Regions from separate parts of the Arthrobacter sp. TMP15 genome, predicted to be linked through region 1. Evidence: riboswitches for the same ligand, from Rfam matches in the RefSeq annotation. Region 1 holds a riboswitch; each other region holds the start of a gene.

Region 1 (3,203 bases):
TCTCCCGCGCCCATGGACAATGCCCCTGCCAACAAACCGGCAATACCGCTAAAGAGCACCACTTGGCTGCCAACTCCGGTGGCCGCCATGCCCACCACCAGCGACAGGTTGCTAACGAGCCCGTCATTGGCGCCAAAAACGGCAGCCCGAAAAGAACCGGAGAGCCTGGTGCGGCCCCTGGCGGAGAGCCCACGAATTACTTCTTCATGGATTGACTCATCGGCTGCCATGGCATCAGTGGCGTCAGCATCGCTTGCGTAGGGTGATCTTGATTCCGAACGCTGCGCTAGGGCAAGCACAAATACAGAGCCGAAACGGCGGGCCAGAAAACCCAATACTTGGTTGCGATTTGAGGAACGCCTAGGGGGGCCAACATGCTCGCCGAGTAAGTCCAGCCAGTGTTTCTCGTGGCGGCCTTCCGCTGTGGCCAGCGCCAGCAGGATCAGCTTTTCTTCACCGTCACGGCGCTTGGCCAGGTCGCGGTAGACGGCAGCCTCGGCGCGCTCATCGGCCAAATACTGGCGCCACCGCTTGATCTGCGCTGGTGTGGGGATAGGTTCAGACACGTGGGCGTACTCCTTAAAGTCAGCCCTTACTGTAGCCCGGATCCGGGCTGATTTCCGGCCGGTAGTCCTAGCGAAAAAGTTTCGGGATCCCGGAAGTTACCCCCACAAGAAACAAATTATAGAAAGTATTTTCGTGCAGTTGATGCAACGCCATGGGACTGGCTTGCAGGGTGGCCCTCTTCATCGCCGGGCTGGTCAAGTCCAACGCCGGCATGATGGTCATGGCATCAACCATTAGTGCCGGCTTGGGCGCGAGCTGGGCAGCAGCAGTAACCGCAGCGAAGAACAAGAAATAGCTCCGCACGCCCCGCCATTACTTTCGGCTGTGAACTCGCATAGGCTGTGATGCCAATGGGCCCCGCGCATCGGGACCACGGTTCGAAAAGGCGGTAGCGAAGTGAATGAAGTCCTCTTTCCCATGATGACAGGAGATGCAACTGAGCCTGGTGTGCTGGCAACCTGGCACGTTGCAGATGGTGAGATGGTTGCTGAAAAACAATTACTCGCCGAAATCGCCATCAATAAGATCGACGCCGAGATTTACGCGCCCGCCGCTGGCACGGTGAGGCTGCGGGTAGCAGAAGGCGATGAAGTACAGCAGGGATCAGTCATCGTCAGCATTGAATGGCCAAACCCCTAGCGTTATGGGTCACTGGCGGCTTAGTGTGCTGTGAGCCCAAAGCCTATCCGGCGCCCGGCTTTGACCCGAGTCTGTGCAACTGTGATCACCAGGGTGCCTATTTCCGGAATCCACTGAGCCGGGCGGACTGCGTGGGCCAGCGCATTGGCCAACTCTTCTGGGGCCGGACACTGATAGCGGTGGTAGCCGCCGGGCGTGGCGAAGGTGACAGAACCCAGAATAACGTCCACGGCGGGCAGAACCGAGATGCCGGAAGGGCGTGTGGGCGGCTGACGTGATGCGGGGACTACGGAGGTAGCAATCATGGTGGATGCCTTTGGCTTGCTCTTACCCGCGAAGATTTTCCGCCGGTCACTTCCTCATCCGAACCACCCTTGAAGCATGGGGAAGGTGCGCGATAAGTCGGAGCTTGGCATCGCATCTCATGAAGCTGGCTCCAGACTACCGCTTTAAAGTACGACGGCGGCAGGTGAGGTAATAAATGTTAGTCACCAACCGCCGTCGTACTCTGGAGAAGAGCTGTTACTTCTGTAGCTGGGCGCCTACTTCATCCGAGTTGGTGTCTGTGACGGCTGCGGCGAGTCGGTCATCCCAAGCCTTGCGAATGTGATCGGGTGTGCGCGGGGTCAGCAGGGAGACCACAACATAAACAAGCAATGATGATGCCAAGCCAATGTAGATGGGCTCGTTGGCGTAGATTCCGTCTTCGCTGAAGATGACTCCGGTGGCGAACAGCACCAGCATGGCAATGGTGACTACGCTGCCAACTGCCATTGACCAGGCAGCTCCAAGACCGGTACCGCGCTTCCAAACAAGGCCGCCGATGATGGCAACGAGCAGACCGCCAACCAGAATGTCGTAGGCGATTGTCAACGCGAAGACCACGTCGTTGACCACAATGGAAATCAAAACCACGAGGACACCCAAGCCCAGGACGTAGGCACGGTTGGCGTTAACATCGTGCTCCGGGTTGGCCGAATCTGAGGTGTCAATTTTCTTGCCGAACCAGCTGGCAACGTAGGGGACAACGTCTTTGCGGGCAACTGTCGCTGCGGCAATGAGTGAGCCGGATGCTGTGGACATCATGGCGGCCACAGCCGCGGCCATGACGATGCCACCAATGCCCAGGGGCAGTAACTGGGTGGCGACTTCTGCGTAAACAACATCCTTGCCCAGGTTGGCAATGTCAATGGTGGGCAGCGCAACAAATGCTGCCATTCCGATCAATGCGCCAGCAATACCGTAAAGGATGCAGTAGATACCGGCGGTGGCACCGCCCCAGCGGGCAACTTCGGGGGTGCGGGCGGTGAAGACGCGCTGCCAAATGTCCTGACCGATGAGCATCCCCAGGGTGTAGACCACAAAGTAGGTGATGATTGTTTGGACGCCGATTCCATCCCACTGGAAGAAGCTCGCATCAACGCGGTCACGGATGCCGTCAAGGCCGCCTGCCGCGTTCCAAGCGAAGGGCAGCATGAGCAAGAAGATACCCACGGTCTTGATGATGAACTGAACCTGGTCAGCGAGGGTGATTGACCACATGCCGCCAATCGTGGAGTACAGCAACACAATCGCTCCACCTACAGCGATAGCCAGCCAGCGGTCCCAGCCGAAGAGGACCACAAAGATGGTGGCATAGGCTCCTGTAGAGGTTGCCGAGATCATGATGGTGTAGGCGAGCATGACTATGCCTGAGAACTTGGTGCTCTCTTGACCGTAACGCAGGCTGAGCATCTGTGAGACTGTGTAGATCTTCAACTTTTGCAGGGTGGGGGCAAATAGCAGGCTGAGCAGTAACACGCCAACACCGATGGCAATGACCAGCCACATACCGGAGATGCCGAACTTGTAACCGAGGCCCACGCCTCCTACTGTGGAGGCGCCACCGAGCACCACGGCGGCCATGGTTCCTGTGTAGAGGAATGGTCCTAATCGACGGCCGGCCACCAGGAAGTCGCTATTATTTTTGGTCCGCGACTTTCCCCACCAACCAAAGG
Region 2 (3,203 bases), 570 kb from region 1:
TTGACGGGGCCCTGGATGAATTCCTGGGTACCTAAGATGGCGCCACCCAATACCCGGCCCTGGCCATCAATATGTTTGGTGCCCGAGTACACAATAATGTCAGCACCAAAGTCCCCGCAGCGTTGTAGGAGAGGAGTGGCGAAAACGTTATCGGCCACCACCTGCGCACCGGCTGCATGGGCAAGATCGCACACAGCCGCTACATCGATGATTTCTTGCATGGGGTTTGAGGGGGATTCAAAGAACACAGCTGTTGTGGGAACCGAGAGGGCGGTTCGCCACTGATCCAAATCGGGTCCGTCAACAAACACGGTCTCCACTCCCCAACGCGGCAGCAGTTCGTTAAGGATGACAAAGCAGGAGCCAAAGAGCGAGCGTGAGGCAACCACGCGGTCCCCGGCCGCCAGTAATGCACCCAAGGCGGTGAATACAGCAGACATTCCCGACGCCGTCGCAAAGCAAGCTTCTTTACCTTCCAACAGTCGCAGCCGTTCCTGAAAGGTGGCCACTGAGGGGTTCCCATACCGGGAGTACACAAACCTCTCCGTTTCGCCGGTGAAAGCGGCTTCTGCGGCTTCCGCCGATTCATACACAAAGCCGGAGTTTAAAAAGAGGGCTTCGGAGGTTTCTTGAAAATTGCTGCGGTCAAGGCCGCCCCGTACGGCTTGGGTGTCCTCTGCCCAGGTGGCTGCGTGCTGGTTAAAGTTGCTCAATTATGTATCCTTGGCTTTCGCTGGTGGTCTCTCAGTGGCGTGTCATAAAGTGCGACGGCGGTTCAGCGCCAGGGTAGTTGTTGGTTCTTCCAGCCGTTGATCACCCTGTCGCCGTAGGGGTCGGGGACGCCTTCGAAGCCTTCCAAGACGTTGTACGCCGTGTAGCCGACGGCCGTAGCAGCCTCGGCAGCGGCAATGGAGCGGGCGCCCGAACGGCACAGCACCACAAGGGGTGCCTGACGGGGTACCGCGGCCTGTAGCTGCGCCAAAAATTCGGGGTTGTGGCTGCCGTCGGCAAGGTTCCATTGGATAAAAAGCGGCTCGGTATTAAGGGCGGAAGTATCGGGAACACCAATATGCTCCCATTCACTGCGGGTGCGCACATCCAACAGAACAGCGCCGGCCGCCACATGCTCCCATGCTGTTACCGGCGGCAAATCCCCTGCGTAGCTCATTTGATGACCTCTCCATGAAGTGCCAACTCTGTATCCAGCTCGTCTATTGCCGTGGCCACTGCGGCGTCACTGGTGGCAACGGCCTGCGGGAGGATGAGCGCTTGGGCGCAGATCACGGAGCTGCCATCGAAGGTGAGCGCAGGACCCCCGTGCAAAACATAGCCCTCATCCAGGGCCGTTGAGATGCGCTCACAAAAGGAACGGTCATCGGGACCTGTAATGAGCCTGTAGGCCAAGCTGGATGGGTCAGTGGACATGATTTCTCCTCATTGCAAATGGCCGGAGGGCTGCAAGGGGGAGCTGTGCAGGTAGTTAGAAACTGAGCTCCTAAATACACGCTGCAAGTTACGTCCACGCTTGCAAACTTAAGCCGTTGATAGCTTGATTTGCCGAGTATTCACCTGAGGCACCCCGCCGGAAAGAGGGTTGCCGGCCAGCAAGTCAGGGCTTGACACTGGCACTCATTACTCACTTTGAAGCTAACACACCGATCCCTTGCCAATACTAAAAACTGGGAAGTGTGGCGGAACATGACGGCTGCGCTACAGACACGCGGCCCACTGTACTGGCACTATGAAACCATGACTTCGCACCGCACATTTGCTGCTATCCGCTTCCTGTTTGGAGCGGTGGCCCTCACCGCCGTAGGAATCCAACTGGGCATCCATGCCGGCCACGGCTTCAGTGTGCTGAACTTCTTCAGCTACTTCACCAACCTCTCAAACATCTTCGCCGCCGTCGTCCTCGTTGTAGAGTCCGTGCTGACGTGGCGCGGGAAAGAATTAGGCCCGGTGTGGCAGCTGTTGCGCTGTATTTCGGTGGTGTGCATGGCGTTGGTTGGTATCGTTTTTCAGGCGCTGCTGCGCGATGTGGATTTGGGTGCGTTACTTCCATGGATCAACACATGGCTGCACTATGTGATGCCCGTGGTTGTGGTGGCAGACTGGCTGATCCAACCGCCTCGCCAGCGGATTCCCTTGAAAAGAGTTGGGATCGCCATGGTGTTCCCGCTCGTGTACCTGGCGTATTCGCTGATTCGTGGGGCGGCTACCAACTGGTATGCCTACCCGTTCCTGAACCCGGACGACGGCGGCTACGGTGCAGTTTTGTTGACCTGCCTGATCATCGCGGTTACTTTTGTGATCATGAGTGTGTTGATGATTGCGCTGGGAAACAAGCTGCGTCCCGCTATTGCGCCCGTCGCTAGTGCCACCTAAAGGGTTTTTGCCAATAGCTCCCCAAGTTCGGTGCTCAGTTCTGCCCGGATCTTGGGGGTACCAATTTCCGTGCCATCGATCGTATTCACCGGCGCCAACAAGCGCAGGCTGGAGATGAGCCACACCGCGTCTGCATCGAGCAAATCCGCTGGGGCAACGGGGCCGTATCCCAACTCCCATCCGGCGGACTTTGCAGCAGCAAAAAGTGCCCCTTGGGTGGTGCCGGGCAAAATACCCGTGTCTAAGTGGGGTGTGATGAGTCGTTTGATGGGCGCACCGAATTCATCTGTAATGTGGGCCAAAAGCACCGACGATGTTGGGCCTTCCAACACCAATCCGTCTGAGCTGGTGAAGATCACGTCATCAGCACCTTGCTGGTGCGCATACCGCAGGGCTGCCATGTTGAGCGCGTAGGAGAGTGTTTTAGCGCCCATCAGCAGCCACGGTGCGCGGGCGGCAATCTGGCTGTCGTAGCCACGCTCCAAGAAAATAACGTCCAAACCTTGGGCCCTTTGTTGCGCCAGCTTTGGCGAAATTTCCGAGACTTGCACCCAAGCGGAGGCGGTGTTGGCTCCCTCGGGGCCACGCGTGGCTACCAGTTTCACAACGGCTTGGTCGGTGGCGCCAGCATAGGCCTGCAACGCCGTCGTAATTGCCGCCTGCCATACCTTTGCCGCGGGTATCTCTAAGCTCATGGTGTTCGCGGATACGGCAAAACGGTCAAGGTGCGCCTGAATTTTGCGCGGGACACCGTCAATGGCTAGGAGGGATTCGAAGATTCCATCTCCCCTGGTGACGCCCTGATCCGTGGCCAAAAT
Region 3 (3,203 bases), 1.7 Mb from region 1:
AGTGCCGATGACACCGACCCCGTGGAGCGGGTGGTGGTGGCCAACGCCGATCAGCTTGTGATTGTTGTGGCAGCGGCCAACCCCGAACCCCGCACCGGATTTATCGACAGGGCGCTGGTTGCCGCCTATGACTCAGGCATCTCTCCCCTGCTCCTGATCACCAAAACCGACATCAAGGATCCAGCCGAGCTGCTGGCCAACTACGAGCACTTGGAAATGACTGTCATTATCAGCCGAACAGCTGCCGATGGCGCCTCGGGTATTGACGCCCGCAGCGACGACGGCGACTCCGCTCTGCTTGCCGGCGGTGCTGTTGCCCAGCTGCATGGCTACCTTGACGGCAAGGTCAGCGTGATGGTGGGTCACTCAGGCGTCGGAAAATCGACCATGGTCAATGCACTGACCGGTTCACAACGAGCCACCGGTGGCGTGAATGCCGTCACGGGCCGTGGACGGCACACATCCTCCTCAGCCTTGGCACTGCAGCTCCAAGGCGGCGTACCAGGGTCATGGATCATTGATACCCCAGGCATCCGGTCCTTTGGTTTAGCCCATGTGAATCCGGACAGAATTTTGGCCGCCTTCCCTGACTTACAACCCGGCACCGACAACTGCGAACGGGGCTGCAAGCACAACAGCGTAGCCGTCAATTGCGGCTTGGACCCCTATGTGGCTGCAGGGTTTGCCGGTGACGCCGGAGGCGCCCGCCTTGCTTCCTTGCGCCGCCTGCTAGGGACAAGCGATAGAACTGAAGGCCGTGCCGAGGCGAAAGAACTGGGCAGCATAGAGTAACTCTTTGGCTGCCTCTGCTTTTGGGGTCGCTGCCACTACGCGTCATCCCGGATTTTTCTCTCACTACAGATAGCGTGAAGCGTATGACGATCGCACCCCAAACGTATAACGATGACCTTCGCCTGGCGCATGTTCTTGCAGACAGCGTGGATTCGCTGACCATGTCCCGTTTCAAGGCCCTCGATCTGAGAGTTGAAACCAAGCCTGACCTGACACCTGTGACCGATGCGGACAAGGCTGCCGAGGAGTCCATCCGGAGCCAGCTCTCCAGAGTGCGCCCACGCGATGCCGTGTTGGGCGAGGAATTTGGCAGCAGCGGGCATGGGTCACGACGCTGGATTATTGACCCCATCGACGGCACCAAGAACTTTATGCGCGGCGTCCCGGTCTGGGCCACACTGATTGCCCTGGTTGAGGAAGGCGTCCCGGTTGTGGGCCTTGTCAGCGCCCCGGCACTGGGTAAACGTTGGTGGGCGGCTCAGGGCACAGGAGCTTACATGGGCAAATCCCTTGCCGCTGCAACACGCATCCGGGTCTCCAACGTCGCGGAGCTCAAGGACGCCTCCTTGTCCTACTCGTCTCTGACAGGCTGGGCGGAGCGCGGCAACCGCGACGAGTTCATCTCACTTACCGACGACGTCTGGCGTACCCGGGCCTACGGCGATTTTTGGTCTTACTGCATGGTGGCCGAAGGCAGTGTGGACATTGCCTGTGAGCCCGAACTGAACCTATACGATATGGCCGCACTGGTTCCTATCGTCACAGAGGCCGGTGGCCGCTTCACCTCTTTAGAGGGCGCAGACGGCCCCTTTGGCGGCAATGCCCTGGCGACCAACTCCATTTTGCACACCGAGGTGCTGCGACGCTTGAATCCCAATTGGGATGACTTGCTGGGTTAACTTTTCGAGGTTGCGCAGGTGAGTGCGGCGCTTTATGTAACGTAACAAATGCACTATCTGATTTCTTGGGCTAATCTCTTGTGCATAGGTCACGAGTGCCAGCGCTAAACCCCGGTTTGCTGGCCGGCAACCCTCCTTTCGCGGCGGGGTGCCCCGGGTGACGACCTGGCCAGACCGGAACGGTTTTGGCAAGCGCGGACTGCTTGGCACCCCCCCCAGGCGTCCTTCCGTCGAAGGAATCCTTGATGAGCAACGCCCTGTTGGAAAAAAACTCCCTCATAGAATCGCCGTTGTTGCCCGTTGTGGGTGATGAATTGCAGGCTCCCCTGATCCACGGCGGGCATGTGCGCTACGCCAACCTTGACTACGCAGCCTCCGCACCGGCCATCAACGAGGTAGCGGCCCACTTGAACGAGGTGCTGCCCTATTACGCCAGCGTGCACCGAGGAGCCGGCTTCGCCTCCCAGGTCAGCACCTCAGCTTATGAGAACGCGCGGAGGATTGTGGCGGATTTTGTGGGTGCACGCTCTGATGATTTGGTTATTTTCACCCGAAACACCACAGATTCGTTAAACCTTTTGGCAACGTGTGTGGAAAGCGTCTTGAAGCGCCTCGGGTATGCCGATGGCCGCTCCAACCTTCACGGTGAGGTGCTTTACCTGGACATCGAACACCATGCCAACCTGCTGCCATGGCAGGGCCTGCCACACCGTTCCGTTGTGGCGGCCGACAGCATCGCCTCGACCTTGGCCCGGGTAGAAACACAATTGCGTGCAGGTAATGTGCTTCTGCTGGCGGTTGCTGGCGCCTCCAACGTCACCGGGGAAGTCCTTCCCGTGAACGAGCTGGCCGCCTTGGCACACCGGTACGGGGCGCGCATTGTTGTGGACGCCGCTCAGCTGGCACCGCACCGCCGCATTGATCTGTCCGCTAGCGGAATCGATTACTTGGCTTTCTCCGGGCATAAACTCTACGCACCTTTTGGGGCTGGAGTGCTGGTAGGACGCCGCGACTGGCTCGATGCCGGCACGCCCCACCTGGCCGGCGGGGGTGCCGTGAAAGAGGTTCGGCTTGAATCCGTCACCTGGACCGATGGCCCTGCCCGGCATGAGGCCGGCTCCCCCAATGTTTTGGGCGCCGCCACACTGGCCAAAGCCGCGGCTATTTTGGGCTCCCTTGACCCCTTGGACTGGCACAACCACGAACAACTCCTGCGCAAGCACCTTGTCACTGGCCTGAACAACATAGCGGGTGTTAATGTTCACTCCCTGTTCAGTGATGCGCACTCGCACCCAGACTGCGGCAGCATCGGCGTCGTCAACTTCTCCATTACCGGGTACGACGCCGGATTGGTCGCCGCGTACTTATCGGCAGAACACGGTGTGGGTGTCCGTGACGGTAAATTCTGTGCACATCCGCTGCTCAACAGGCTGGGACTTCCATCAGGCTCGCTCCGGGCCAGTTTTGGGGTGGGCTCACGTGTGGAGGACTCTCAGCGACTCCTTGACGGCA

Evidence for each region. Region 1 has a riboswitch for S-adenosylmethionine ahead of AAFM46_RS03320 (hypothetical protein). Riboswitches for the same ligand answer to the same signal wherever they lie in the genome.
Region 2: another riboswitch for S-adenosylmethionine. It lies ahead of AAFM46_RS00770 (DUF1737 domain-containing protein); the one in region 1 lies ahead of AAFM46_RS03320 (hypothetical protein).
Region 3: another riboswitch for S-adenosylmethionine. It lies ahead of AAFM46_RS11785 (aminotransferase class V-fold PLP-dependent enzyme); the one in region 1 lies ahead of AAFM46_RS03320 (hypothetical protein).

What each region holds. Positions count from the first base shown of each region.
Region 1 is NZ_CP154262.1:746,673-749,875, forward strand. It holds gene AAFM46_RS03305 (VIT1/CCC1 transporter family protein) at 1-566, opposite strand, end outside; gene AAFM46_RS03310 (hypothetical protein) at 719-862, shown strand; gene AAFM46_RS03315 (lipoyl domain-containing protein) at 964-1,206, shown strand; gene AAFM46_RS03320 (hypothetical protein) at 1,227-1,511, opposite strand; SAM riboswitch class IV at 1,525-1,636, opposite strand; gene AAFM46_RS03325 (sodium:solute symporter) at 1,729-3,203, opposite strand, start outside.
Region 2 is NZ_CP154262.1:174,265-177,467, forward strand. It holds gene AAFM46_RS00760 (O-succinylhomoserine sulfhydrylase) at 1-713, opposite strand, end outside; gene AAFM46_RS00765 (rhodanese-like domain-containing protein) at 776-1,168, opposite strand; gene AAFM46_RS00770 (DUF1737 domain-containing protein) at 1,165-1,425, opposite strand; SAM riboswitch class IV at 1,517-1,637, opposite strand; gene AAFM46_RS00775 (Pr6Pr family membrane protein) at 1,750-2,385, shown strand; gene AAFM46_RS00780 (aminodeoxychorismate lyase) at 2,382-3,203, opposite strand, start outside.
Region 3 is NZ_CP154262.1:2,634,358-2,637,560, forward strand. It holds gene rsgA (ribosome small subunit-dependent GTPase A) at 1-792, shown strand, start outside; gene hisN (histidinol-phosphatase) at 876-1,691, shown strand; SAM riboswitch class IV at 1,779-1,892, shown strand; gene AAFM46_RS11785 (aminotransferase class V-fold PLP-dependent enzyme) at 1,937-3,203, shown strand, end outside.